2 regions of the Rhizobium sp. LjRoot98 genome follow, and region 2 is predicted to be linked to the other one. Evidence: predicted binding sites of a transcription regulator. Region 2 holds the regulator's gene; the other holds the start of a gene.

Region 1 (14,808 bases), 620 kb from region 2:
TTCGATTTCAGTCGCACCGCCGACGCGGATGACGGCAACGCCACCAGCGAGCTTGGCAAGGCGTTCCTGCAGCTTTTCGCGGTCGTAGTCCGAAGTGGTTTCTTCGATCTGGCCCTTGATCTGGGCAACGCGGCCTTCGATTTCAGCCTTCTTGCCGGAACCGTCGACGATCGTGGTGTTTTCCTTCGAGATCGAAACCTTCTTCGCACGGCCGAGCATTTCGAGCGTGACGTTTTCCAGCTTGATGCCGATGTCTTCGGAGATGACCTGGCCACCGGTCAGGATCGCGATGTCTTCGAGCATGGCCTTGCGGCGATCGCCGAAGCCAGGAGCCTTGACGGCAGCGATCTTCAGGCCGCCACGCAGCTTGTTGACGACCAGCGTAGCAAGAGCTTCGCCTTCAACGTCTTCCGAGATGATGAGGAGCGGCTTGCCGGTCTGAACGACGGCTTCGAGAACCGGAAGCATCGCCTGCAGGTTGGAGAGCTTCTTCTCATGGAGAAGGATGTAAGCGTCTTCCAGTTCGGCAACCATCTTTTCCGGGTTGGTCACGAAGTAGGGCGAGAGGTAGCCGCGGTCGAACTGCATGCCTTCGACGACTTCGAGTTCGGTTTCGGCGGTCTTGGCTTCTTCAACCGTGATGACGCCTTCATTGCCGACCTTCTGCATCGCTTCAGCGATGTACTGGCCGATTTCCTTTTCGCCGTTGGCGGAGATCGTGCCGACCTGGGCCACTTCGTCCGAAGTGCTGATCTTCTTTGCCTTGGCAACGAGGTCCTTGACGATGGCTGCGACTGCGAGGTCGATGCCGCGCTTCAGGTCCATCGGGTTCATGCCGGCTGCAACGGCCTTGCCGCCTTCGCGAACGATGGCCTGCGCAAGAACGGTAGCAGTCGTGGTGCCGTCGCCGGCGATGTCGTTGGTCTTCGAAGCAACTTCACGGACCATCTGCGCGCCCATGTTCTCGAACTTGTCTTCAAGTTCGATTTCCTTGGCGACGGAAACGCCGTCCTTGGTGATGCGCGGTGCGCCGAAGGACTTGTCGATGATGACGTTGCGGCCCTTAGGACCCAGCGTTACCTTCACTGCGTCTGCGAGGATGTCGACGCCGCGCAGCATCTTTTCGCGCGCGGTACGGCCGAACTTAATTTCTTTGGCTGCCATGTTAAAAACTCCCGGGCTGGTGCCCAATTGGTTTTATGGAAAGTGAAAAGGCGGGAACCGGCTAAATCAGCCGATGATGCCCATGATGTCGGCTTCCTTCATGATCAGAAGGTCTTCGCCGTTGAGCTTGACTTCGGTGCCCGACCACTTGCCGAACAGAACGCGATCGCCAGCCTTGACGTCGAGCGCGATGAGCGTGCCCTTGTCGTCACGGGTACCGGTGCCAACAGCGACGATTTCGCCTTCCTGCGGCTTTTCCTTGGCGGTATCCGGAATGATGATGCCGCCCTTGGTCTTGGCTTCAGACTCGACGCGACGTACAACGACGCGGTCATGTAGCGGGCGGAAATTGGTGCTTGTCATTGTCTAATCCCTCGATCAAATGACTTCACGGACCGTCTTTGCGATCCGATGGATGGATGTTAGCACTCCTATTGCTTGAGTGCTAGCGGCTTGGAGATAAGGACGGCATCGAGGTGAGTCAAGAACGGCCCGGCAAGATTCTTTGCATCGGGAAATATGGTTGACTTGGTTTCCGCTTTTTTGTCTAACTTGCGCATGGGGTCTGCGAACTGCCCCACGAGGCGTCATGCCATCACTTCGCGTCCAATCCCACGAAAAGGACGTAAACCATGGCCTCGTATAACGCTATTTCCACCGAAAAACTTGCCCGCCTGATCGGCACGGCCAAAGGGCCGGTCGTCATAGATGTGCGCGACGATGAAGACTTCGCCGCCCAGCCGTTTCTTGTCCCATCGTCTTTCCGGCGTCCTTACGCCGACGTGCGGCGATGGGGGGCGGATTATCGCGGTCGCTGGGTGGTTGTGATTTGCCAGAAGGGTAAGAAGCTCTCCGAAGGCGTCGCTGCATGGCTCAGAAATGCCGGTGCCACGGCAGAGACGCTGGAAGGCGGATTCGAAGCCTGGCAGGCTGCTCGCCTGCCGCTCGTTCCAGTCGCTGCCCTACCGGGTGAAAACACGAATGGCGGAACAGTCTGGGTCACGCGCTCTCGCCCCAAGATCGATCGTATTGCTTGCCCGTGGCTGATTCGCCGCTTCGTCGATCCGGCCGCGACATTCCTCTTTGTCGCTGCCCCTGAGGTTGAGGCCGTAGCAGATCGTTTCGATGCAACACCGTTTGATGTGGAAAATGTCTTCTGGAGCCACAGGGGAGAGAACTGCACCTTCGATACGATGGTCAAGGAATTTGGTCTGGCATTTCCGGCACTTCAGCATCTCGCCCTGATCGTCCGCGCCGCCGACACCGACAGGCTCGATCTGGTTTCCGAAGCCGCCGGACTGCTCGCGGCGTCGCTCGGTTTCTCGCGGATGTTCGCCGACGATCTGGAACAGCTGGAAGCGGGCATGACGCTCTACGATGCCTTCTATCGCTGGGCGCGCGACGCCACACAGGAAAAGCACGAATGGGTGCAGCACATCGCGAAGAAGGCCAAAGGCCATGAATGAGGCGGTAACCGTCATCCTGCCGCCATCGCATCCGACATTCGGCGAAGCCACCAAAGTCTGGGCGAAGATCGGTTTGCTCAGTTTTGGCGGCCCGGCCGGGCAGATCGCATTGATGCATAGGGAGTTGGTGGAGGAACGCCGCTGGATCTCCGAGAGCCGGTTCCTGCATGCGCTGAATTTCTGCATGCTCCTGCCGGGGCCGGAGGCGCAGCAGCTTGCCACCTATATCGGCTGGCTGCTGCACGGCACACGCGGTGGCATCGTTGCCGGGTTGCTGTTCATTTTGCCGGGCTTTTTCGTCATCCTCGGCTTGTCGTCGGCCTATGCGCTGTTTCATGAGACCGACTGGCTGACAAGCCTGTTCTTCGGGCTGAAGGCGGCGGTGCTGGCCATCGTCGTCGAGGCGGTCATCCGCGTCGGCCGCCGCGCGCTCAAAACCCGCTTTGCGCTCATCGTTGCAGCGTTCGCCTTCGCAGCCCTGTTCTTTTTTGATCTGCCATTCCCGCTTGTCGTGCTGGCGGCCGGCATTGCCGGATATCTTGCCACGCGCCTGCAGCCCGCAACTGGCGAAAAAGCCATGGCGGCGGCGGCAAAGCAGATACTTGCCGATAAACCGTCGGTCATCGACAGCAGCTTTCCCGATGGTGCTTCAAGCTGGGGCCGCACGTTTCAGCTTCTTGCCACCTGGCTGGCGCTGTGGATCGCGCCGTTCGCCGTCATCGGTGTGATGCTTGGATTTGACACCGTTTACAGCGCCATCGGGCTGTTCTTCTCCAAGATGGCCGTGGTGACCTTCGGTGGGGCCTATGCGGTTCTTGCCTATGTCGCGCAGCAGGCGGTCGAGACCTATCATTGGCTCAAGCCCGGCGAGATGCTGGATGGTCTGGCGTTGGCCGAAACTACGCCGGGACCGTTGGTGCTGGTACTGTCCTTCGTCGGCTTCATGGCGGCCTTCCGTGCACCGCTCGGGCTCGATCCGCTTATGTCCGGCCTGCTCGGGGCGACGCTCGCCACATGGGTGACTTTCGTGCCCTGTTTCCTCTGGATTTTTCTGGGCGCTCCTTATGTCGAGGCCTTGCGCAACAACAGGGCTTTGTCCGGCGCGCTGGCGGCCATTTCGGCAGCGGTCACCGGCGTTATCCTCAATCTGGCCATCTGGTTCGGTCTGCACGTTCTCTTTTCCAGCGTGGAGCGCTTTGCTGCAGGGCCTGTTTCCATGCCGCTCCCCGTCTGGCAGACCTTCCAGCTACCGTCCTTCTGCCTGGCACTTCTGGCAGCCGCGCTGCTGTTTTTCTTCAAGCGCGGCGTCGTGACAACGCTTGTCCTCTGCGCGGCCGCCGGTTGGCTGATCCGCGGATTTTAGTGGTTCGATCCCGTTGCGCGCCGGAAACCTTGGAATTCCGCCGCCATTTTTCCCATGGAGACTTGTGTTTTTAACGTCTGCCTGCGATGTCAGCCCGACCATTTCTTTTCTGCGGGAAGCCAGCATGGCCGTTCGGATCAACAGTTTTCGCGACATTGCCAGCCGTTATGACGTCGTGCTCTGCGATGTCTGGGGCGTGCTGCACAATGGCGTCGAGGCGTTCAAAGGCGCCTGCGTGGCGCTGACGGAAGCGCGCGCCAAGGGGCTGACCGTCGTGTTGATCACCAACTCGCCCCGCCCGCATCCCGGCGTCATCGTCCAGATCCGCGGCCTTGGCGTGCCGGACAGCGCCTATGACCGGATCGTCACGTCAGGCGATGTCACCCGCGCACTGATTTCGGCCGGCCCGAAGAAGATCTATTTCATCGGCGCCGAAAAGGACCTGCCGCTGCTCGAAGGCCTGGGCGTCAGCATGGTTTCCTCCGAGGAGGCCGAGATCATTGTCTGCGCCGGCTTTTTTGACGACGAAAGCGAGACTGCCGAGGATTACCGCGCAACGCTGACCGGCCTTGCCAGGCGCAAGGTGCCGTTCATCTGCGCCAATCCGGATCTGGTGGTGGAGCGTGGCCACAAGCTCATTCCGTGCGCTGGCGCCATTGCCAAGGTTTACGAAGAACTTGGCGGCGAAACCCGGATTTCCGGAAAACCTTATGTGCCGATTTACCGGGCGTCCCTGACGGAAGCCAAGGCCGCGCGCGGCGGGCTCGACCTGTCACGGGTGATCGCGATTGGTGACGGCATGCCGACGGATGTCAAGGGCGCGCAGGATTTCGGTCTCGACGTCCTTTATATCAGCGCGGGCATTCACGCCGCCGAATATATGACCGGTGAAAAGACCGACGAATCCAAGCTGACGGCATTCTTGAAAAACGAAGGCGTCACGCCAAAATGGTGGATGCCGAGACTGGCTTGACGGATTGGCGCGATCGGCCCGCACGAGAGACGACTGGCGAACGGACATGACAGTTTTTCATCGCAACGAGACCCGCGAACCTCTTCCCGAAGCGCTGCGCGGCGGCGTCATCGCCATCGGTAATTTCGATGGCGTGCATCGTGGTCATCAATCGGTTCTGAACCGGGCGCTGGAAGAAGCGCAGGCGCGGGGCGTTCCGGCGCTGGTTCTCACCTTCGAGCCGCATCCCCGCAGCGTCTTCCGGCCGGACCAGCCGGTATTCCGGCTGACGCCGGCACCGCTGAAGGCACGCATCCTTGAAGGCATGGGTTTTTCCGCCGTCATCGAATATCCGTTCGACAAGACGTTCTCGCAGCTGTCCGCATCCGATTTCATCCGCTCCATCCTGATGGACTGGCTGCATGCGAGCCATGTGGTCACCGGTTTCGATTTCCATTTCGGCAAGGGCAGGGAAGGCGGCCCTGCCTTCCTCATGGCTGCCGGTGGCGAAAACGGCTTTGGCGTGACGCTGGTCGATGCGTTTCGGGATGAGAACGCCTCGGTGATCTCCTCCAGCCATATTCGCGGATTGCTGGGCGAGGGCGATGTCACCCAGGCGGCCGGTCTGCTCGGCTACCGCTATACGGTGGAAGCGGAAGTCATCGGCGGCAAGAAGCTTGGCCGCACGCTGGGTTATCCCACCGCCAACATGCAGCTGCCGCCGGAAGTTGAATTGCGCAACGGTATCTACGCCGTGCGCTTCCGCCGCGCCGATGGCAGCCTTCATGATGGTGTGGCGAGCTTCGGCAAGCGCCCGACGGTCGATAGCGACGGCATTGCCCTGCTCGAAACCTTCGTCTTCGATTTCTCCGGCGATCTCTATGGTGAAATCTGTTCGGTCTCCTTCTTCGGCCATCTGCGCGATGAGCTGAAGTTCGATGGTCTCGATCCGCTGGTGGTGCAGATGAAGCAGGATGATGCGGAAGCCCGCGCCTTGCTTTCCGGCGTCAAGCCGCTCAGTGTGATCGACAGCAAAATCGCATTCGGTCCGGATGCCAATTCCTAAAGGATAATGCCGATGGCTACCACGCCCCGCCGGCCCGTCAGCGCCATGGATGCTGCAGAGGCCCTGTTCAAACCGGCCAAGAAGGCACCGGCACCAGCCGTCGAAAAGCGCGCTCTGCCGGAAACCAAGGAACTGGTGTCGATCAAGCTCGACAGCGCCGTGTTGCATTATTTCCAGGACGATGGCCCCGGCTGGCAGGACCGCATCAACGATGCACTGCGCGCCGCAATGCAGGCGAATCCGAAGGACTGAGTCAGCTTATCCGATTTGTCCGATACGGTTCGCTTCGTCGCTTCCAGTGAGGCCGTATCAAAGCTTGCGGTCGGATCCCGCAGTCTTGAGAATGGCGTTCGCAGTATGGCGGCTTTTCAAATTTCGCGGAACGAGCACCATTTTACCGGTGGCACGCGATTGCCATTTCTCGTGTGAGCCTTTGGCATTTGTTAGATATTCGTAGCCGAGGGCAAGGAGGATATCACAGACCAGCCTGTAGTATCCTTGCACCATTATGCCGCCACCGGAAACGCTGGTCTCTGCCAGAGAATGGCTGGAATGAGGTCACGTAACGGCGTTCCGGCAAGGTCGGGCAGGCTGATATGGTTCGCCACAATCAGGTCGATCGCCGTACCGAAAATAATCTCTTCGAACTCGTCGATCGTGGTGGCTTCGATGTGGAAACCTTCGATGTCGCTTTCCGAATAAAACACCATTGCCTCAGGGTCCCAGACCGCCTTTACAAAAAATGTCCGCTTGACCATCTGTTGCTCCCGTTTCGACCTTGCTATCGGCGATGCGCTATCTGATCCAATATCATATAATGCAGTGGAAATTACGTTTCATCACAATGAACCATATCGTTCTTTGAAACTTTGCCGTTGTCATCTTCCTTTTCGCGCAAAAACCGCTTAAACAACCGGCCACCATGACCCGATATCGTCGATTGATACGTGATCAGCGAATTATTGGCCCGGCCTTCTGAGCGCTCTGACTGCAGCCGGAAGGTCCGGGTTTTCGGCGTTCGGCCTGAACGCCACCGTTTCCCTTATGATATCCCGTTCGCACGCGCGGCGACACGCGCCCAGATATGATTGCTGAAACCATGACCGATACCGTTGAAAAGCTCGATTATTCCAAGACCCTCTATCTGCCGGAAACCGAATTTCCGATGCGCGCCGGCCTGCCGCAGAAGGAGCCGGAAACGGTTGCCCGCTGGCGTGAGATGGACCTCTACAAGAAGCTGCGGGCTTCCGCCGCTGGCCGCGAAAAGTTCGTCCTGCATGACGGCCCTCCCTATGCCAACGGCAACATCCACATCGGCCACGCGCTGAACAAGATCCTGAAAGACGTCATCACCCGCTCGTTCCAGATGCGCGGCTATGATAGTAACTATGTTCCGGGCTGGGATTGCCACGGTCTGCCGATCGAGTGGAAGATCGAAGAGGAAAACTACCGGGCCAAGGGCAAGGCCAAGCCAGACCTGAAGCAGCCGGACGCGATGATCGAGTTCCGCAAGGAATGCCGCGCCTACGCTGAAAAATGGATCAAGATCCAGGGCGACGAGTTCAAGCGCCTCGGCATCATCGGCGATTTCGACAATCCGTACCTGACGATGAATTTTCACGCGGAAAGCCGCATCGCCGGCGAACTCCTGAAGATCGCCATGAGCGGCCAGCTCTACCGAGGCTCTAAGCCGATCATGTGGTCGGTTGTCGAGCGCACGGCGCTGGCGGAAGCCGAGGTCGAGTATCATGAATATGAGAGCGATGCGATCTGGGTGAAGTTCCCGGTGGCTGCCGGTGCGCCGGCTCTCGTCGGCGCCCATGTTGTCATCTGGACGACTACGCCCTGGACGATCCCGGGCAACCGCGCCGTCGCCTATTCGCCGAAGGTCTCCTATGGCCTGTACGAAGTGACGGCTGCCGAGAACGACTTTGGTCCGCGTCCGGGCGAGAAGCTGATCTTCGCCGATGCGCTTGCAGACGAATCCGCCGCCAAGTCCAAGCTGACGTTCAAGCGTCTGCTCGACGTGTCGGCAGACGATCTTGCGGGTCTCACGGCTGCCCACCCACTCAAGGATCTCGGCTACGACTTCGTCGTCCCACTCCTCCCAGGTGATCACGTCACTGACGATGCCGGTACTGGCTTCGTCCACACCGCGCCGTCGCACGGCCGCGAAGACTTCGAGGCCTGGATGTCGGGCGTCAAGGAACTCGAAGCCCGTGGCATCGACACGCGCATCCCGTTCCCGGTCGATGACTCGGGCACCTACACCGCCGACGCTCCCGGTTTTGAGGGCGCCCGCGTCATGGACGACAACGGCAAGAAGGGTGATGCCAACGACCGCGTCATCAAGGCGCTGATCGAGCGCAACGCGCTGTTTGCCCGCGGCCGCCTGAAGCACCAGTATCCGCACAGCTGGCGCTCCAAGAAGCCGATCATCTTCCGCAATACGCCGCAGTGGTTCGTCTATATGGACAAGGACCTGACGGACGGCACGACGCTGCGCACCCGCGCCCTGACCGCGATCGACGACACCCGTTTCGTGCCGGCTGCCGGCCAGAACCGCCTGCGCGCCATGATCGAACAGCGCCCGGACTGGGTTCTGTCGCGTCAGCGCGCCTGGGGCGTGCCGATCTGCGTCTTTGCCGACGAAGAAGGCAATGTCCTGCAGGATGCCGAGGTCAATGCCCGCATCCTCGAGGCCTTCGATGCCGAAGGTGCGGATGCCTGGTTTGCCGCCGGTGCCAAGGAGCGTTTCCTCGGCAACAAGCATGACGCATCCAAGTGGACACAGGTCATGGACATCCTTGACGTCTGGTTTGACAGTGGCTCGACCCACACCTTCACGCTGGAAGACCGCCCGGACCTGAAATGGCCGGCGGACGTCTATCTGGAAGGTTCCGACCAGCATCGCGGCTGGTTCCATTCCTCGCTGCTCGAATCCGCCGCCACCCGCGGCCGCGCGCCCTACGATACGGTCATCACCCATGGCTTCACCATGGACGAAAAGGGCCAGAAGATGTCGAAGTCGCTTGGCAACGTCGTCTCGCCGCAGGACGTGATGAAGGATTCTGGCGCCGATATCCTGCGTCTCTGGGTCATGACCACGGATTATTGGGAGGACCAGCGTCTCGGCAAGACGATCATCCAGACCAATGTCGATGCGTACCGCAAGCTACGCAACACCATCCGCTGGATGCTCGGCACGCTCGCCCATGACAAGGGCGAGGAGATCGCTCTCGCTGACATGCCCGAACTCGAACGCCTGATGCTGCATCGCCTGGCCGAACTCGACCAGTTGGTACGCGAGGGCTACGACGCCTTCGACTTCAAGAAGATCGCCCGCGCGCTGATCGACTTCTCGAATGTCGAGCTCTCGGCCTTCTACTTCGATATCCGCAAGGACGCGCTCTATTGCGACGCGCCGTCGAGCCTGCGTCGCCGTGCCTCGCTTGCGGTCATCCGCAAGCTGTTCGAGTGCCTCGTGACCTGGCTTGCGCCGATGCTGCCCTTCACCACGGAAGAGGCCTGGTTGTCGCGTGATCCGTCTGCGGTCTCCGTGCATCTGGAACAGTTCCCGATCGTGCCGGCCGAGTGGCGCGACGAGGCTCTGGCCGAGAAGTGGAAGAAGATCCGCGACGTTCGCCGCGCCGTCACCGGTGCTCTGGAAATCGAGCGCCGCGACAAGCGGATCGGCTCTTCGCTGGAAGCGGCCCCGGTGGTGCACGTTGCCGATGCGGATCTGATGCAGGCATTGGATGGTCAGGATTTTGCAGAAATCTGCATCACTTCCGGCGTCACCATCGTTGCGGGCATGGGACCGGCCGGCGCCTTCTCGCTTGGCGATCTGGCATCAGTCAGCGTCGAGCCCGTGCTTGCCGAAGGCGTCAAATGCGCCCGGTCCTGGCGCATCACGGCCGATGTCGGCTCCGATCCGGCATTCCCCGATGTCTCCGCCCGCGATGCCATTGCGCTTCGCGAGCTCGGATACGCTTCTTAAGGGATTGTTTACCGGATGAATTGCGTAATTGCGGTTCATCCGGTAAACCTGCCTGAAAATCGGCGGATTTATCCGTCATGGGCGCAGCAATGCCGCTCAAGTATCGATCGTGCCGGCACCGCTGGAAGGGTTTTCATGGGAATGACGCGAGAGTTTCGACTGTATGCCGGCCTGTTCGGCATTGTAACCGGCAGCTTTGTCTTGACCGGCTGCATCGGCGGCCCGACCTACGGCACGGACAAGACCGCCGGCGAGCATCTGGTCGATGACCTTGGCAGTGCAGTCAGCATCGCGCCGTCCAATCCCAACAACGTCAAGTATCAGCCGCGCCCCGGCCTGGTGTTGCCGCCCTCGAGCGAAACGGCGCAACTCGTGCAGCCGCAGCAAAACCTGGCGACCAAAGACAATCCGCAGTGGCTCGAATCGCCGGAAGACACGCGCCAGCGTCTGCGCGAGGAAGCCGACGCCAATGCCGATAATCCGAACTACGTTTCGCCGCTGGCCAAGGCGAGTGCCAACGGTCGGGCCTTGACCAAGAGCGAGCAGACACAGGCCTATCGCGAGGCCCGCAAGATCCAGATGGGCGCCTATGCCGACAAGCGCCGGTTCCTCAGCGACCCGCCGCTCGAATACCGCAAGCTGCCGGAAGAGGCGACGGCGGATCTGGGCGAGCCGGAACAGGTCAAGGAGCGCCGCCGCAAGAAGGAAGCCGCGATCAAGGGCAGCGGCAAGAAGTGGTACCAGGTTTTCTGATCCGGCATGTTCAAGATCCGCGCGGCCACACCTGACGACGCAGGCACGATCCTGCGTTTCATCACCGAATTGGCAATCTACGAGAAGGCCGGCCACGAGGTCGAGGCGACCGTTCAGTCGGTCACCTCTTCGCTGTTCGGCGAAAATTCCGTTTCGCATGCGGCGATCTGCGAGCGCGATGGCGTTCCCGTCGGTTTCGCCGTGTGGTTCTTCAGCTATTCCACATGGCTGGCGCGCAACGGGCTTTATCTCGAAGACCTGTATATCACGCCGGACCAGCGCGGATCGGGCGCCGGGCGCACGATGCTGCGCTATCTGGCGCAGATCGCGGTCGAGAAGGGATGCGGCCGCTTCGAGTGGAGCGTGCTCGACTGGAACGAGCCGGCGATCAAGGCCTATGAGGCAATCGGCGCCGAGCCGCTGTCGGAATGGACACGCTATCGCCTGTCCGGCGCGGCTCTTGAAAGCTTTGCTGCCGGATAGGATTTCCTGTTTGGCTGTTTAGCGTCTTCCGGCAAAGAACGCCCTGAGGATATCTGCCGCACTCTGACCGGAAAGACCGGAATACACATCCGGCGCATGATGGCAGGTCGGTTGATGGAAGAAGCGGACGCCATTGTCGACGCCGCCGCCCTTCGGATCTTCGGCGCCATAATATACCCGGCGCAGACGGGCAAACGAAATGGCTGCCGCGCACATGGTGCAGGGCTCCAGCGTCACGTAGAGATCGGCACCGTTTAGCCGTTCTGCCCCGATGGCGCTCGCTGCCGCGCGGATCACTTCGATTTCGGCATGCGCGGTGACATCGTTGCGCTCGCGCGTGCGGTTTCCGGCGCTGGCGATGACTGCGCCATTGACGACAAGGACGGCGCCAACCGGCACTTCGCCACGCGCCGCCGCCATTCTGGCTTCTTCCAAGGCCAAATCCATAAACCGGCTCGTTTCAGCCATCGTTGAGACCTGCGATAATTTCTCTTAACCCAAGGGCCGTGACCTGATAGGACAGCCCAAAAGGCAGGCAACACAAATGACATTCAAAGACAAGCCCCAGCGGCCTGGCGGCAAGCCCGCACGGTCCGACAAGAAGCCCTATACCGGCGCGCGCAAGACCGCTGCCGATCATTCGGGCGAAACGAACGAAACGGAAAAGCCGCGCAAGCCACGGTCGGCGGCGGCAGAAACCGTCGGCGCCGATGTGCCGCAGCGCATTTCCAAGATCATGGCGCGCGCCGGCGTGGCCTCGCGCCGCGACATTGAGCGGATGATCATGGAAGGCCGCGTTTCGCTGAATGGCAAGCTGCTCGACAGCCCGGTCGTCAACGCGACGCTCGCCGATCACATCGAAGTGGATGGCCAGCCAATCCGCGGCATCGAGCGTACGCGCCTGTGGCTCTATCACAAGCCGTCGGGCCTGGTGACCACCAATTCCGATCCGGAAGGCCGCCCGACGGTTTTTGACAACTTGCCGGAAGACCTGCCGCGCGTCCTGTCCATCGGCCGTCTCGACATCAACACCGAAGGCCTGCTGCTGCTTACCAATGATGGTGGTCTGGCGCGTGTTCTCGAACTGCCCGCCACTGGCTGGCTGCGTCGCTACCGCGTCCGCGCGCATGGTTCGATCGACCAGGCGGCGCTCGACAAGCTGAAGGACGGCATTGCCGTCGACGGCGTGCTCTATGGCGCCATCGATGCGACGCTCGACAAGGTTCAGGGTTCCAACGTCTGGATCACCATGGGCCTGCGCGAAGGCAAGAACCGCGAAATCAAGAACGTCATGGGCGCGCTGGGCCTCGACGTGAACCGGCTGATCCGCATTTCCTACGGTCCGTTCCAGCTCGGCGAACTGCCGGAAGGCCAGGCGCAGGAAATCCGTGGCCGCACGCTGCGCGACCAGCTCGGTCCGCGCCTGATCGAGGATGCCAAGGCGAATTTCGATGCGCCGATCTTCGACGCTGCAGCCGCCGAAGACGAAAAGCCGCAGAAGAACGAATGGGCCGCCGGAAAGCCGGAAGCCCGCGAACGCGGTGGTTTCAAGGAAAAGGCCGGCGACAAGCGCGAGCGGGCGCTGTCGCGCCTGGATACAACACGGCGTGATGACCGCAGCGGCGGCCGTGGCGACCGCAATGACCGTGGCGGACGTGATGCGCCGGCTGCGAAATTCGACGAGCCGAAGCGTGAACCGGGTTTCCGCGCCCGCAAGGCCAATGTCTGGATGGCGCCCGGCGCCAAGCCGCTGGCGGAAAAGAAGCCGAAGGACGCACAGGCTGCCGATACTGCCGAGAAGCCGGTCCGCCGCGAGCGCCCGGAAGGCGCGCCGACGAGCAAGCGCTACGGCCGCAACAAGGACGGCGTCGCTACCAAGTCCAACAGGAAGTTCGATCCGGACCGCAAGAAGGCGTCGGTCTACGACCGTCCTGATCGTGGTCCGCGTGTGATCGTGACTCGTGATTCCGACGACAACGATTGGATCCGCGCAACCGACGAGCCAAGCCGCGATGAAGGCCGTGGCGGCGACCGCAGGCGTTCCGGGGGTGATGATCGTGGTGGCCGCAGTTTTGGCGACCGCGCCCCGCGTGGCGATCGTCCGCAGGGGGATCGTCCGCCGCGGCGCGATGGCGACAAGCCGTTCGGTGATCGCAAGCCGCGTGCCGAAGGTGCCCGTTCGTTCTCCGACCGGCCCAGAAGCGATCGGCCTGCCGGTGATCGCCCGCAAGGCGACCGTCCGCGCAAGCCCTTTGGTGAAAAGTCGTTCTCGCGTGAGGATGGCGACCGCAAGCCGCGTGATTTCGGTGATCGTCCACCGCGTGGGGATCGTCCCCAGGGCGACCGCCCGCCGCGTCGCGACGGTGACCGTCCGTTCGGTGGCAAGCCCTCTGGCGACCGGCCTTTCGGTGGAAAATCGTTTGGCGGCAAGCCGGGTGGCGCAAAGCCGTTCGGCGCCAAGACTGGTGGTCCGCGCAAGCCCGGCACGGGTGGCGGCAAGCCTTCGGGGGGCCGTCCGGCCGGTGGTGGCAAGCCACGCGGACGCGGGAACTAAGCGCCGGTGCGGATCGTCGGTGGCGAGTTTCGCGGGCGCGGGCTCGCAACGCCCAATTCCAACGACATCCGGCCGACCACGGACCGGACGCGCGAAAGCCTGTTCAACATCCTGAGCCATTCCTATCCGGAAGCGCTCAGCGGTGGGCGCGTTCTCGATCTCTTTGCCGGCACCGGTGCGGTCGGGCTTGAAGCCCTGTCGCGCGGCTGCCGCCAGGCACTGTTCGTTGAAATGGGCGCTGAGGGTAGGGGGCTCCTTCGTACCAATATCGAAGCGTTCGGCCTGACAGGCCGGGCGCGTGTCTTCCGCCGCGATGCGACTGATCTCGGTCCGGCCGGCACCGTCGAGCCGTTCAATTTCCTGTTTGCCGATCCGCCCTATGGCAAGGGCCTCGGAGAAAAGGCACTTGCGTCGGCTGCGAGTGGCGGCTGGCTGGTGCCGGGAGCACTTGCCGTGCTCGAAGAGCGGGCCGATGTGCATCCCGTCTTGCAGACTGGTTTCGACTTCATCGACGACCGCCTGTTCGGCGAAACCAAGATGCATTTCTACCGTTACCGCGCCGCGTGATACCGGAAAGACGCTGAGCATGACGCAAGGCTTCGAAACATTGAAAAAATCGGCGGATCCGACCGTTGCAATCGCCTTTGGCGGTGGTGGCGCGCGCGGCCTCGCCCATATTCACGTCATCGAGACGCTGAACGAACTCGGTATTCGCCCCGTTGCCATTGCTGGCTCATCCATTGGGGCGATCATGGGGGCTGGCATGGCGGCGGGCCTCACAGGTGCCGACATCCGCGACCATACGCTTGCGACCGTTGGCCGCCGCAAGGAAATCGTCAACCGCCTCTGGAGTCTACGCCCGTCGAGCTTCACGCAGGCCGTGGCCGGTGGCTTCCGGTTCGGGCAGTTCAATCTGGAGAGAATTCTGCCCGCTTTCCTGCCGGAGGCGATCCCGAAAGACTTTGGCGAACTCGGTATTCCGCTGCAGATTGCCGTGACGGATTATT
Region 2 (14,808 bases):
GATATCAATGCCGGTGAGATGGAAACGAAGAAGCCGATCGCAATCACCATGAAGGGCGGTTCCATTGTTGCACAGTCGTTGAGAATGACGGATAAGGGACGCATTGTTACATTTGAAGGCATGGTAAAGGTCGTTGTCGATCCCGCAACCATCCGTAAAACCGCCAACTAGAAAACCGGGGCACATATGTCGGCCACTTCAGCCTTTTCCTTTCGGCTTGCCGGAACAGCCATTCTCTTAAGCCTTTTTGCCAGCGCCTCCATGTCTCCGGCCGCCGCCCAGGCGACCACGAGCAAGATGAAAGGCATGCAGCTTTCCAACAATGAGCCAATTCAGATCGAAAGCGACAAGCTTGAAATCAAGGATGCGGAAAGCAAGGCCATGTTCACCGGCAATGTGAAGGTCGTTCAGGGAACGACGACATTGCAGGCCGGTAAAATGGTGGTTTTCTACAAGAAGGGCGGCGGCTCGATTTCCGGCGGCAATGCCGAGATCGATCGCATTGAAGTCGATCAGAAGGTCTTCCTGCAATCGGGAACCCAACAGGCGACAGCCGACACCGGCGAATTCAACATGACGGCACAAACGCTGGTGCTGAAAGGCAAGCAGGTCGTTCTGTCGGAAGGCAAGAACGTTTTTAGCGGCTGCCAGCTGAACGTTCAGATGGACACCGGCGAGGCACAGCTCGAAGCCTGCGGCGGCCGCGTCCAGATTCAGCTCGACCCGAAGTCCCAGAAAACGAACTGATGCAGACGCCCACGTGAATATTCCCTTTCTTCACAAGCGCAAACGGGGCGCCAAACCTGAGGCTGCCCCGGCTGCCCGTGCCGTGGACAAGGCGCGCTATGAAGGCACGCTGATCGCGCGCGGCTTGACGAAGGCCTATCGCGGGCGGCGGGTCGTGGACGGCGTGTCGCTGGTCGTGCGCCGCGGCGAAGCCGTTGGCCTGCTCGGCCCCAACGGCGCCGGCAAGACCACCTGTTTTTACATGATCACCGGCCTTGTCCCTGTCGATGAAGGCTCGATCGAGATCAACGGCAACGATGTCACGTCGATGCCGATGTATCGCCGCGCCCGCCTTGGTGTCGGCTATCTGCCGCAGGAGGCCTCGATCTTTCGCGGCCTCACGGTCGAGGAGAACATCCGGGCCGTCCTTGAGGTTCATGACAAGAACAGCGAACGGCGCGAAAGCAAGCTGAATGAACTGCTCAGCGAGTTCAATATTTCCCACCTGCGCAAATCACCGGCCGTCGCGTTGTCCGGCGGCGAACGGCGCCGGCTGGAAATTGCCCGGGCGCTGGCGACAGACCCCACGTTCATGCTGCTCGACGAGCCTTTTGCCGGCGTCGATCCGATTTCCGTTGCCGACATCCAGGCGCTGGTGAGGCATCTGACGTCACGCGGCATCGGCGTGCTGATCACCGACCACAACGTCCGCGAAACACTGGGCCTGATCGACCGCGCCTACATCATCCATGCCGGCGAAGTGCTGACGCATGGACGGGCCAACGATATCGTCACCAACCCGGACGTCCGGCGTCTCTATCTCGGCGACAATTTCAGCCTCTGAGGCTCAAGCAGGAGGCGGCGGCAAGCCTGCCGCTTTCGGAAAAGAGCCTTTCAGCGCATCCGGGCAGCCTGCCTATTCACCTTATTTGCCGCTGCCGCTTGACCAAACCCCATTAATAAGCAATTTTTGGGCCAGTTGAAGAACCGGCAATTTCACCCCCTCGAAAGATGAGAGCCGGCTCCGGTCATCAAGCGGAGTTTTGCGTCAGAATGGCACTTTCGGCCAGCCTTTTCCTGCGTCAAAGCCAAACCCTGGCCATGACGCCGCAATTGATGCAGTCAATCCAGCTGCTGCAGATGACCCATTTCGAACTGAACCAGTTCATCGAGCTGGAAGTCGAGAAAAATCCCCTCCTGGAATTCGCGGCCAATGACGACGCGCCGGCCAGTCCAGACCGCCATGGCAAGGACGACCAGCATATCACCCAGGACGAGCGCAGCGATCGGGACAATGCCGAAAGCCCCGCATTCGATCCGATGGGTGACGTGTACGACAGCACGACGTCTGCGACCGGCGAACGGATGAGCGAACAGCTCGACGCCAATTTCGAAAATGTCTTTCCAGACGATACAGCGCCGCAGCGCGCCGATGCGCCAGAACTTCTCAGCCAGTGGAAATCCATGCCCGGCGGCGGTGAAGGCGAAAGCAGCGACGGCTACGACCTCGACGATTTCGTTGCCAATCGCGTCACGCTGCGCGATTTCCTCAACGAGCAGGTTCCCTTCAGCGTGCATGGCGCAGCCGACCTGCTGATTGCCCAGCACCTGATCGACCAGCTCGACGAAGCCGGCTACCTGCATGCGGATATCACCGAGACGGCGGAACGGCTCGGGTGCGCGGCGGCGGATGTAGCGCGGGTGCTCGACAGCCTGCAGCAACTCGACCCGCCGGGCGTCTTTGCCCGCTCCCTCAGCGAATGCCTGGCGATCCAGCTCAAGGCACGCAACCGGCTCGATCCGGCGATGGCCGCCTTGCTCGACAATCTGGAACTGCTCGCCCGGCGCGACTTTGCCAGCCTGAAGCGGATCTGTGGCGTCGACGAGGAGGATCTCATCGACATGCTTGCCGAAATCCGCAAGCTCGACCCCAAGCCCGGCACCGGCTTCGAGGCAAGCCCTTCGGAAGCGATCATGCCGGATATCGTCGTGCGCCCGGCGCAGGACGGCAGCTGGGCGGTGGAACTCAATCCCGACACGCTGCCGCGCGTTCTCGTCAACCAGACCTACTACGCAACGGTTTCCCGTCATGCCCCGAAGAACAGCGCGGACCATGCCTTCTTGACGGAGTGCCTACAAACGGCCAATTGGCTGACCCGCAGCCTTGACCAGCGCGCCAAGACGATCATGAAAGTGGCGACGGAGATCGTGCGCCAGCAGGACGCCTTCCTGGTTAACGGCGTCGATCATCTGAGGCCGCTGAACCTCAAGACGGTCGCCGATGCGATCAAGATGCATGAATCGACCGTCAGCCGCGTTACGTCGAACAAATACATGCTGACGCCACGCGGACTGTTCGAGCTGAAATACTTCTTCACCGTCTCGATCGGATCGGCGGAAGGCGGCGACGGCCACTCGGCAGAATCCGTGCGGCACCGCATCCGTAACATGATCGTGCTGGAAAGCCCGGACGCTGTTCTTTCGGATGACGATATCGTCGATCTCTTGAAAAAAGGGGGCGTCGATATCGCCCGCAGGACTGTGGCGAAATACCGCGAAGCGATGAACATCGCCTCCTCCGTTCAGCGCCGAAGAGAGAAAAAGGCACTCGCGAAGGTCTCCGCCTGACTGTTTGGAGCGCTTGACCACAACCGCATAAATTACACATACTTATCCCCGATATCCCGGCTTTTCACGGGCTTTCGGCCTCAAATTATGGTTTCCTTAACTGTTTCGTTGACTCCAGAAGCAACCGGTAGTATGAGGCCGCCGCAATGGGCACGGGCATAGAGCCTGCCTCAAGTATACCCCTCCAAATCCTGGCCGTTCTGACGCAATTTTTTTTTGCGTGCGTGAAATGCTTGGATGACGGATGCGGTTGGAATAGACTGGCTACGCAAATCACGAAAAGAGAGGAAACTCCATGAGTGTGCGTGTATCCGGTAAACACATGGAAATCGGCGAAACGTTTCGTCTTCGGATCGAAGACCAGATCGAACAAGCTGTAACCAAATATTTTGACGGAGGGTATTCAAGCCAAGTCACTGTGGAAAAGTCTGGATCGCGTTTCAGCGCCGATTGCAAGATACACCTCGATTCTGGTGCTGCCTTGCAGGCGAGCGGCGAAGCAAACGACCCGCAAGCGGCATTTGACGCAGCGTCGGAGCGGATTGCCAAGCGCATCCGCCGGTACAAGCGCAAGCTCAAGGACCACCACAATGGCAATGGCCATGCTGGATTTGCCGAAGTAGCCTACACCGTAATGGATTCAGTGCCCGACGAAGACGATGAGCTTCCGGACAATTATGCACCGACGATCGTTGCGGAGAGTTCAAAACAACTGAAGACGATGTCTGTCGCAAACGCCGTGATGGCGCTCGACATGACAGATGATCCCGTTCTGATGTTCCGTAGTCCTGGTAATGAACAGTTGAATATCGTCTATCGACGCAACGATGGAAACATTGGCTGGATCGACGCAGCCAATATAAAGAGCTAAGTAGATATCGTCCGGGGCCGGTCAGCCGGTTCCGGACGGTCTGCTTTTTTCTGGTGGTTTACGCATGGAAGACCGTTGACGGTCCGCCGGTAAAGCGCCGAGAGAAAGATGGATGGGAGCCGCCGTCCGGCATTTTGCCGGGCGATGCGGTTTCTACCTGCGAACGAGGACAAAAGAATGGCATTGGCAGGCTTGCTGCAGCAGAATGCGATACTTCCGGCCATGAAGGCCAATTCGAAGAAGCAGTTGCTTCAGGAATTGGCGGCAAAAGCATCCAAGATCACGGATTTGCCCGAACGGGAAATCTTCGACGTTATCCTTCAGCGCGAACGACTGGGCTCGACCGGTGTCGGCAATGGCATTGCCATCCCGCATGGCAAGCTTGGCCATCTGACATCGATCGTCGGTATTTTTGCGCGCCTGGAATCGCCGGTCGATTTCGAAGCGCTGGACGACCAGCCGGTCGATCTGGTCTTTCTGCTGCTCGCGCCGGAAGGCGCCGGCGCCGATCATTTGAAAGCCTTGTCACGGATTGCGCGCGTGCTGCGCGACCCGGAAATGGTTGCCCGGCTGCGCGCGACGGATTCCGCATCGGCTATCTACGCCTTCCTCAGCGACGATCAGGCCTCCAACGCGGCCTGATCCGATCCCTCAATACAGGTTATGCTGATTGAGATGGTCGATGAAAATGCGAAACAGCTCCGCCTGGCTGGAAATGGCCAGGCGCTTGTAGATGTTCTTGCGGTGAATGCGCACCGTCCCTTCCGAAATGCCGATGCTTTCACCGATCGATGCGTTGCTGTGTCCGCGCAGGATAAGCCGCACGATGTTGCGCTGCTGCAGCGTCAACCGGTCGGCGCAAAGCCGGCCAAAAGCTTCCTCCATCAGATCATCCTGACCGGCCTGCGGAAATGCGCGGATTGTCTCGCGCTTCCAGCTTGACCGGATTGCCGCCTGTACGATCGGCTCGTAGGCGCGCAGGTTCTCCAGTTCGCTGTCGCTGAATCCCGAATGGCCCTTCACCCGCATCAGCGAATAGGTGGCCGTGAAACCGCCATCCAGCGGTACCAGAAATCCGATTTCCTCGACCAGCGATCCTTCCTCCGTCGATACACACGGATGAACCTCCCGCGAAGTGCTGAACTGCGTGTCGAAAAACTCATCCGGCGCCAGATCCCGCATCCGCCATAGGCCGGCCGGGTGACTGTTGTTGCAGGCGACATAAAACGGATCGAGCAGATAGGCGCCGCCGAGATAGGCTGCCCAGGCCTTGGGTGCAACATGCCGGGTATAACCGTCATGCAGCAGGAGCGGACGGGCATCGTAGGGAAAGACGAAGACGCCGGACAAATCGAAACCGGCGACCTGTCGCAGCATGGCATCGAGCGCGTCGCCGAATCCCGGCGTCGAGAGACCATCAATCAACGCGGCAATCTGGCGGGATTCGTCGGGCAGCAAAGCGGACTTTCCTTCGTCAAGCGATCTATCCCCTATGGGATATCGACAGCCCCCATTGCGTCAACAATAATCCTTGAAAAGCAAGAGCACGAGGAGAACGGCAATGGCAGGCAGACTTTCAGGAAAGACCGCACTGATCAGCGGAGGCGCTGGAGGATGCGGCCTTGCGGCCTCCCAGCTTTTTGCCCGCGAGGGCGCACGCGTCGGCATCGTTGACCTGCCGCGCAGCAAGGGCGAAGAGGTTGCTGCCCAAATCCGCGCCGAGGGTGGACAGGCCGTCTTCGCACCGGCGGATGTTTCCGTCTCCTCAGAGGTCAAGGCAGCTGTCAAAGCAGTAGAGGATGCGCTTGGATCGATTACCGTTCTCTTCAATCATGCCGGCATTCTCGCCGTCGGACCTTTCCTGGAAACGGAAGAGGATGAGTGGGACCGGCTGATGGCGGTCAACGTGCGCTCGATGTTCCTGATGACCAAGGCCGTGCTGCCCGGCATGCTGGCGGCCGGTGGCGGCAGCATCGTCTCGACCTCCTCGATCTCGGCCGTTGCCGCGACGCCGATGGAGGTGCTTTACGACACGACCAAGGGGGCCTGCCACATGTTCGCCCGGGCGATTGCGGTGGAATTCCGCGACCGCGGTATCCGCTCAAACGCTGTCTGCCCCGGCTTCATCGCCACCGACCACGGCAAGCGCGAGCTGGTCGGCCTTGCCAAATACGGCGTCGATGTTTCCGATGCGGCGATTGCCGCCCAACAGGGCCGGATGTGTGATCCGATGGAGGTGGCGCAAGCCGCGCTGTTCCTGGCGAGTGATGAGTCGAGCTTCGTCAACGGCACGCATCTGTTTGTCGACAACTGCTTCACAGCGGTCTGAACAATCAAGGGGAGAATGGGATCATGATGGAAGCAGGCGGCCACTGGCGCAACTGGGTGGGAAATCAATCGTGCATCGTCCGGCACCGGGGCGCGCCCGACAGCGAGGCGGCTCTGGCCGAAATGGTCCGGGAGGCAACCTCGAACGGTTTGAACGTTCGCTGTGCCGGTTCGGGCCATTCGTTCACGCCGGTGGCACTGACGAGCGGGCTACACCTGACGCTCTCTGGCCTGCAGGGCATCAGCCATATCGACACGGCGCGCAAGCGCGTCTCCGTCTATGCCGGCACGACGATCAACACGCTCGGCAAGGCGTTGAAGCGCAACGGCCTGTCGATGATCAACCAGGGCGACATCGACAGCCAGGCACTGGCAGGCGCCTTGACTACAGGAACCCACGGCACCGGCATCAAGCTTGGCAACATGGCCTCGCAGATCGTCGGCATGCGGCTGGTACAGCCGGATGGCAGCATCCTTTCGATCGACGACAGCGAACCGGACATGCTGAACGCCGTCCGCGTTTCCATCGGCATGCTCGGCGTCATCTCCGAAATCACCCTGCAGGTGATGGACAGCTACAATCTGCATGAAAAACTGTGGCGTTGCACCTTTGACGAATGCATGGAGCAACACGACGATCTCGCCGCCAACCACCGGCATTTCGGCTTCTTCTGGTGCCCGGTGCCGGAAAGCCGCCATTGCTACTGCCTGCCGGACACATCTTCTGTCTCGACCACCACGAGCCTTTCTGACGTCTGCGAGATGAAGACCATCGACATCACCGATCAGCCGCCGATGGAGAGCGCGTTCGAGAAAGTCGCCTATTCCTCGGAAATCTATCCGATCGAATATGTGCCGAACTTCCACGAACTCGAATACGCAGTGCCGGTCAAATACGGCAAGCAGGCCTGCACCGAAGTGCGCAAGCTGATGCTGGAGAAACACCCGACCTGCATCTACCCGATCGAATACCGCTTCACCGCCGGCGATGGCGGCTGGATCAGCCCGTTCTTCGAACAGGATTCGATCACGCTCTCGGTCTCGGGCCAGCCGGGCACGGACTACTGGAACTATCTGAAGGATGTCGACGATATCCTGCGCCAGTTCGGCTCGCGCCCGCATTGGGGCAAGCTGCATTTTCTGGGGAGCGAGGACGTGACGGCGCTCTATCCACGCGCAGGGGATTTCCGGGCGCTGCGCAACAAGCTCGATCCGGAAGGGCGGTTCCTGAATGATCACTTGAAACAGTTGTTTGGGTAATATTATGCAGTCTGGCCGTCGCGACAGATAATGCACTGCCACGCAAATTGTTGGGAGACGGTGAGCGTGGTAGAGACATCAAGCGCTCATCGTTCGTGAGCGATCTCGCGGAAATGGGCGGATGGGAGGCTGACCATGAACGGTGCTGATATTCTGTGCGATGTGCTTTTGGCCAATGACGTCAACGTCTGCTTCGCCAACCCGGGCACGTCGGAAATGCATTTTGTCGCGGCTCTCGATCGCCGGCCGGACATGCGTTGCGTGCTGGGGCTTTTCGAGGGCGTGGTGACAGGCGCTGCCGATGGTTACGCGCGGATGACCGGCCGCCCGGCCGCGACGCTGCTTCATACGGGGCCGGGATTGGCAAACGGGCTCGCCAACCTGCACAATGCCAGGCGCGCCCGCGTTCCGATGATCAATGTCGTCGGCGACCATGCCTCCTACCATCTTCCGCTCGACGCGCCGCTGACAACGGACATCGAGAGCCTGGCTGCGCCGATGTCCGACTGGGTACGGCGGATCGAAGGGCCGGACGACGTTGCCGCGGCAACGAAAGCGGCGATCCAGGCCTCGATGTCGCCTCCGGGCATCGCGACCCTGATTCTGCCTGGCGACGCGGCATGGGGTGAGGCAAAGCCACCTGCATCGGCAGTGATCAATCGTCCCCAGCCTTCCGCTACCAAGGATGAGGCAATCCGCAGTGCAGCGGAAGCGATCCGCAAAGCTCGCGGCCGGAGTGCATTGCTTGTCAGGGGATTGGCAGCACAGGCTGGCGCCCTGGAGATCGCCGGGCAAATTTCCGCAGCGCTCGATGTGCGCCTGTTCGGCGAACCGCAGGTCGCGCATATGCAGCGCGGTGCCGGCCGTGTGGCACCAACCCGCATCCCCTACCCCATCGACGCGGCATTGGAGATGCTCGCGGATATTGACGTTCTTATCCTTGTCGGAGCATCGGAGCCGGTTGCTTTCTTCGCGTATCCGGGCAAGCCCGGTCGGCTCGTTCACAAAGGCTGCCAAGTCATGACCTTGGCAGATCATGGCGCGGACCTGAAGGCGGCACTGGAGGGGCTTCGGGATGAACTGGGGATCAAAAGCTCCCAGGCCGTACTGCTGGCAAAGACAATCCCGGATGAAGGGCGGCCGAGCGGAGCACTGTCGGAAGACGCAGTCGCCGTGATCGTGGCGCAAAAACTCCCGGACAATGCCATCGTTTGCGATGAAGCCATCACCTCCGCGCGAAGGTTCTTTGCTTTATCCGAACGGTCGGCTCCCCATGACTTCATGATGAACACGGGGGGCGCCATCGGCATCGGCATCCCCCTGTCGATCGGCGCCGCGATCGCCTGCCCTGACCGGAAGGTCCTGAACCTGCAAGCTGACGGAAGCGGGATGTATACCGTTCAGGGCCTGTGGACCCAGGCCCGGGAAAATCTCGACATCATCACGATCGTCTTTGCCAATCGCACCTACGCGGTGCTGCATGGGGAAATGCGCAATGTCGGCGTTCAGACGATCGGCGAAAACGCCCGGAAAATGCTCGATCTCGACAAGCCGACGCTGGACTGGGTGTCAATGGCAAAGGGAATGGGCGTTGAGGCTGCGCGTGCCAGTACCTGCGAGGCATTTATCTCTCTCCTCGACCATGCACTGTCGCGTGGCGGCCCCTTCTTGATAGAAGCCGTCATCTGACGGGTAACCGTAACGACCCCGAGAGCCCCGTATCAAACCGGTACGACCGGGCTTTACCTCCCCCTTGAGAGGGAGGCAGCAGCGAAGCTGCGGGTGGGGGTGAATGTCAGGGGCGCACAAAGATCACCCCACCCCGGCACTGCGTGCCGACCCTCCCCCTCAAAGGGAGGGTAGAAATCAAGCCGCCGGTGTTTCGTCCGTTGCAGGTGCCTTCGGGCCGCCCTTGGAGACGCCAACCATGGCGGGGCGCAGGACGCGCTCGCCGATCGTGTACCCGGCCTGAACGACCTGGACGACGGTATTGTTCGGTACTTCCGGATTCGGAACTTCGAACATCGCCTGATGGAAGTTCGGGTCGAACTTCTGGCCGACCGGCTCAAGTTTCTGGACGCCGTGACGCTCAAGCGCCGACAGCATGGCGCGCTCGGTCATTTCCACACCCTCGATCAGCGAGTTGAGACCGACATCGCCGGCATCGCGGGCTTCGGCCGGGATGGCGTCCAGCGCACGGCGGAGGTTATCCGAGACGCCGAGCATGTCGCGGGCAAAGCCAGCGACGGAGTAGGACTTGGCGTCCTTGACGTCGCGCGCGGTGCGGCGACGCAGGTTGTCCATTTCGGCGGCAAGGCGCAGATAGCGGTCGCGCATGTCGGCGGCTTCTGCCCTGGCAAGCTCCAACGGATCCGGCTCGGAAACGGCTGCATCGACCTGCTCATCGGCGGCTTCGGCATAGGCTGCAGCGGCTTCGTCCGCGTTCACTTCAGCACCATGTTTGTTCATATCGTCGGTCATGACGGTCTCCGGAATGTCAGTATGTCTAGGATTTGGTGTCGATATCGAGCTTTGAGGCCGAAAAATCAAGGGTGCAATCGAAAGCTGCCGGAAAAACCGGCCGCTTCACGGCTGGTTACCGCGACAAACGCGACATCAATTGCGCAGTATAGTCCACCATCGGCACGATGCGCGAATAATTCAGCCGGGTTGGGCCGATGACGCCGACGGCGCCGACGATCTTGTCGTCGCTATCCTTGTAGGGGGCGACGATCAGCGACGAACCGGAGAGCGAGAACAGCTTGTTTTCCGACCCGATGAAGATCCGCACCCCCGGCCCGCTTTCGGCCAGGTTGAGGATTTCGATCAGGCTGTCCTTCTTTTCCAGATCGTCAAACAGCATGCGCAGCCGGTCGACATCCTCGGCACCAGCGAGGCCTTCCAGAAGATTGGCACGGCCGCGCACGATCAGTTGCGTCGGCTTGTCGTCCGCCTCGCTGCCCGACCAGATGGCAAGGCCGCGCTCGACCAGGTCCTGACTCAACGTATCTAGTTCGCGCCGGACGGTTTCCTTGACCTTTTCCAGCTGGCCGCGAACCTCTGGCAACGTCTGTCCGGCCAGATGGGCGTTGAGGAAATTTGCGGCTTCCGTCAGTTGCGAGCTGGTGACGCCGGCCGGAAGCTCGATGATCCTGTTTTCCACCTGGTCGTGTTCGCCGACAAGCACGGCGAGCGCCTTGGTCGGCGCCAGCCGCACGAACTCGACATGCCGCAGCACCGGGTCGTTCTTGGCGGTGATCACTAGCCCAGCCCCGCGCGACATGCCCGACAGCATCTGGCTCGCTTCGGTGAGCAGCGTTTCGACAGGCTGGTCACGATCGGCGCGGCGCACGTGCCGGTCGATCGAGGCTCGGTCTTCCGGCGAGAGATCCCCCACCTGCATGAAGGCATCGACGAAGAAGCGCAGGCCGTTCTGTGTCGGCAGCCGCCCGGCGCTGATATGCGGAGAATAGATCAGGCCGAGGTCTTCGAGGTCGCTCATCACATTGCGAACAGAGGCCGGCGACAGCGACATCGGCAGGATGCGTGACAGGCTGCGCGATCCGAGCGGCTCGCCGCTTTCCAGATAGCTTTCCACGATGCGGCGGAAGATTTCGCCCGACCGCTCATCAAGCGCCGAAAGCCTTTCCCGCATTGCAGATTTATCCAGCACCATTCGAACGCAAAAACCCATCCTGTTGAAGTCAATTGAAATATAGTGATCCCGGCCCGGATAGCAAAAGGGAAATTGGCTGGAAAGCCCGCCGTACAGCGCCTTTTGCCGCTCTCCACTCTTTTAGAGCAAATGATTTCCCTTCCTTCCAAGTTAGGTTAGAAGGCTGACAAACATCACAGGAGTTCATGATGCGGCCTTCCGGCAGAAAAACCGACCAGATGCGCAAGGTTACCTTCGAGCGCAATGTTTCCAAGCATGCAGAAGGTTCCTGCCTGGTGAAGTTCGGCGACACGCATGTGCTGGTCACGGCGAGCCTGGAAGAAAAGACGCCGCCGTGGCTGCGCAACAGCGGCAAGGGCTGGGTCACGGCGGAATACGGCATGCTGCCACGCGCCACCGGCGAGCGGATGAAGCGCGAGGCGGCTTCTGGCAAGCAAAGCGGCCGCACTCAGGAAATCCAGCGCCTCATCGGCCGGTCGCTGCGCGCCGTGGTTGACCTGCAGGCACTGGGCGAGCGCCAGATCTCAATCGACTGCGACGTCATCCAGGCCGATGGCGGCACACGCACCGCCTCGATCACCGGCGCCTGGATTGCGCTGCGCGATTGCCTCGCCTGGATGGAAGCCCGCAACATGATCAAGGTGGAAAAGGTCCTGAAGGACCATATCGCCGCGATCTCCTGCGGTATCTTCGCCAATCAGCCGGTCATCGATCTCGACTATCTGGAGGACTCGGCGGCTGAAACCGACGCCAATTTCGTCATCACCGGCTCCGGCGGCATTGTCGAGATCCAGGGCACTGCGGAAGGCAAGCCGTTCTCGGAAGAGGAATTCGGCACATTGCTCGGCCTCGCCAAGAACGGCATTGCCGAACTGGTTGGTCTGCAGAAGCAGGCTATCGGGGGCTGAGGACGCCTATGCGATCACTGCCCCTCATCCACACTATCGGGCACCTTCTCCCCGTCGTGACGGGGAGAAGGACCAGTCGGCAATCTCTGTCGTCCCCTCTCTCCGCGTGCTGGGAGAGGGCCAGGGTGAGGGCAACGCATGGATAAGCTGAAATTCGAAGGTATTCTGGAGACGGCGCTCTATGTTGACGATCTCGATGCGGCGGAGGCGTTTTACGGCTCCGTTCTCGGCCTTGAGAAAATCAGCCGCGGCGGCAACCGGCATATCTTCTTTCGCTGCGGCCCCGGCGTTTTGCTGATCTTCAATCCAGCCGAGACGATCAAGCCTCCGCCGGCAGACGGCCTGCAGGTTCCGCCGCACGGGACACATGGAAACGGGCATATGTGCTTGCGGGTCGCGAAAGGCCAGCTCGCGGCCTGGGAAGACAAACTGAAGGCTGCGGGCGTCGCGATCGAGACCGATGTCCATTGGCCATCCGGCTCCCGGTCCTTCTATTTCCGCGACCCGGCTGGAAACAGCCTGGAATGCGCCGAAGCCGGCCTCTGGGCTATCGACTGAAACGAATGGGCGGACTGTCCGCCGGATGAGAAAGACGCAGATGCGCAAGCTTGAAGACAAGACCCTGATCGTTGCCAGCCACAATGCCGGCAAGATCCGTGAAATCCGCGACCTGATCGGCCCGATGGGCTTTGAGGCCAAGTCGGCGGCCGATCTGAATTTCATCGAGCCGGACGAGACCGGCACGACCTTCGAGGAAAACGCCACGATCAAGGCGCTGGCCTCGGCAAAAGCCTCCGGCATGCCGGCGCTCTCGGACGATTCCGGCCTTGTCGTCGATGCACTGAACGGCGATCCCGGCGTCTACACCGCCAATTGGGCCGAAACCGCTGACGGCACGCGCGATTTCGCCATGGCGATGCACAAGGTCGAAACTGCCATCCAGGAAGCCGGTGCCACCGCCTTCGACAAGCGCACTGGCCGCTTCGTCTCGGTGCTCTGCCTTGCCTGGCCGGACGGCCATGTGGAGCTGTTCCGCGGCGAAGTGGAAGGCCACATCGTCTGGCCACCGCGCGGCACACAGGGATTTGGCTATGACCCGGTCTTTCAACCGCTCGGCTACGACACCACATTCGGCGAAATGAGCGCCGAGGAAAAGCACGGCTGGAAGCCGGGTGATGCCGAGGCGCTGTCGCACCGCGCGCGGGCATTCAAGTTTTTTGCCGAGACATGCCTGAGTGCTTGAAAACGTGAGCGCGAAACCTCTTCTCCCCAGCGGGGAGAAGTGCCGAACGTGGTGAGGCGATGAGGGGGCTTCGGCGCAGCCGGAGCCAGACCAAGGTGCCTTCGGCCCCCTCATCCGGCCTTCGGCCACCTTCTCCCCGCTGGGGAGAAGGGAACGCCGACAGGCGGGGTAACCCGGCTCCGATTTCAGACATAGAGATAAAAGACCAAACGGTATAAGAGACGGGATAGCGTTTAGCGTTTCCGGTCTCTAAATATGCGGACAACACGACCTTAACGACGCAGCGCACAAGCGCCTGAAAGACCCAGAACAGAATGGCCACTTTTTCTTCCATCGGTGACAACAAGGAGCCCGGTTTCGGGGTCTATGTGCATTGGCCCTTCTGTGCCGCTAAATGTCCCTATTGCGATTTCAACAGCCATGTCCGGCATCAGCCAGTCGACCAGCCGCGCTTTGTCAGCGCATTTCTGACCGAAATGGCGGCGATGCGGCATATGTCCGGGCCGCGCACCGTCACCAGCATCTTCATGGGTGGCGGCACGCCATCGCTGATGAACCCATCAACGGTGGAGGCCATTCTCGATGGTATCGCCAATCTCTGGCATGTGCCGGATGGTATCGAGATCACCATGGAAGCCAATCCGTCCAGCGTCGAAGCCACTCGCTTTCGCGGCTACCGCGCAGCCGGGGTCAACCGCGTTTCGCTCGGTGTCCAGGCGCTCAACGACCGGGACCTCAAATTTCTCGGGCGTCTGCACAACGTCGAGGATGCGCTGAAGGCCATCGGCCTGGCGCGGGATATTTTCCCGCGCATGTCGTTCGATCTGATCTATGCCCGCCCGAAACAGACGGTCGAGGAGTGGGAACAGGAACTGAAGCAGGCGGTTTCCTATGCGGTCGACCACCTGTCGCTCTACCAGCTGACGATCGAAGAAGGCACGCCCTTCTACGGGCTGCACAAGGCAGGCAAGCTGATCGTGCCGGACGGCGAGCATTCCGCCGTGCTGTACGAGGCGACACAGGAAATCACCGAAGGTTTCGGCATGCCGGCCTATGAGGTATCCAACCATGCCGCTCCCGGGGCAGAAAGCCGTCATAATCTTACCTACTGGCGCTATGGCGACTATGCCGGCATTGGCCCGGGCGCCCATGGACGCCTGACGCGTGG

The links. The regulator HrcA, encoded in region 2, represses chaperone genes, less so after heat shock. The targets are predictions, from matches to a motif close to GTTAGCACTCNCNNNNNGNGAGTGCTAAC.
Positions count from the first base shown of each region.
Region 1: a site for HrcA is predicted at 1,586-1,614, ahead of groES (co-chaperone GroES). Genes of this name have one in related genera too.

Region 1 is NZ_CAXUPW020000001.1:757,672-772,479, reverse strand. It holds gene groL (chaperonin GroEL) at 1-1,164, opposite strand, end outside; gene groES (co-chaperone GroES) at 1,231-1,527, opposite strand; gene ACSQ3J_RS03800 (chromate resistance protein ChrB domain-containing protein) at 1,797-2,630, shown strand; gene chrA (chromate efflux transporter) at 2,623-3,993, shown strand; gene ACSQ3J_RS03790 (TIGR01459 family HAD-type hydrolase) at 4,118-4,966, shown strand; gene ACSQ3J_RS03785 (bifunctional riboflavin kinase/FAD synthetase) at 5,013-6,011, shown strand; gene ACSQ3J_RS03780 (BrnA antitoxin family protein) at 6,024-6,263, shown strand; gene ACSQ3J_RS03775 (DUF1902 domain-containing protein) at 6,518-6,769, opposite strand; gene ileS (isoleucine--tRNA ligase) at 7,111-10,011, shown strand; gene ACSQ3J_RS03765 (hypothetical protein) at 10,147-10,764, shown strand; gene ACSQ3J_RS03760 (GNAT family N-acetyltransferase) at 10,771-11,247, shown strand; gene ACSQ3J_RS03755 (nucleoside deaminase) at 11,266-11,715, opposite strand; gene ACSQ3J_RS03750 (pseudouridine synthase) at 11,792-13,801, shown strand; gene rsmD (16S rRNA (guanine(966)-N(2))-methyltransferase RsmD) at 13,808-14,368, shown strand; gene ACSQ3J_RS03740 (patatin-like phospholipase family protein) at 14,388-14,808, shown strand, end outside.
Region 2 is NZ_CAXUPW020000001.1:1,373,250-1,388,057, forward strand. It holds gene lptC (LPS export ABC transporter periplasmic protein LptC) at 1-171, shown strand, start outside; gene ACSQ3J_RS06770 (LptA/OstA family protein) at 187-747, shown strand; gene lptB (LPS export ABC transporter ATP-binding protein) at 761-1,570, shown strand; gene rpoN (RNA polymerase factor sigma-54) at 1,780-3,354, shown strand; gene hpf (ribosome hibernation-promoting factor, HPF/YfiA family) at 3,650-4,225, shown strand; gene ptsN (PTS IIA-like nitrogen regulatory protein PtsN) at 4,403-4,867, shown strand; gene ACSQ3J_RS06795 (helix-turn-helix domain-containing protein) at 4,877-5,683, opposite strand; gene ACSQ3J_RS06800 (SDR family NAD(P)-dependent oxidoreductase) at 5,787-6,554, shown strand; gene ACSQ3J_RS06805 (D-arabinono-1,4-lactone oxidase) at 6,578-7,813, shown strand; gene ACSQ3J_RS06810 (acetolactate synthase large subunit) at 7,949-9,502, shown strand; gene grpE (nucleotide exchange factor GrpE) at 9,680-10,294, opposite strand; gene hrcA (heat-inducible transcriptional repressor HrcA) at 10,410-11,468, opposite strand; gene rph (ribonuclease PH) at 11,678-12,397, shown strand; gene ACSQ3J_RS06830 (VOC family protein) at 12,536-12,955, shown strand; gene rdgB (RdgB/HAM1 family non-canonical purine NTP pyrophosphatase) at 12,996-13,640, shown strand; gene hemW (radical SAM family heme chaperone HemW) at 13,955-14,808, shown strand, end outside.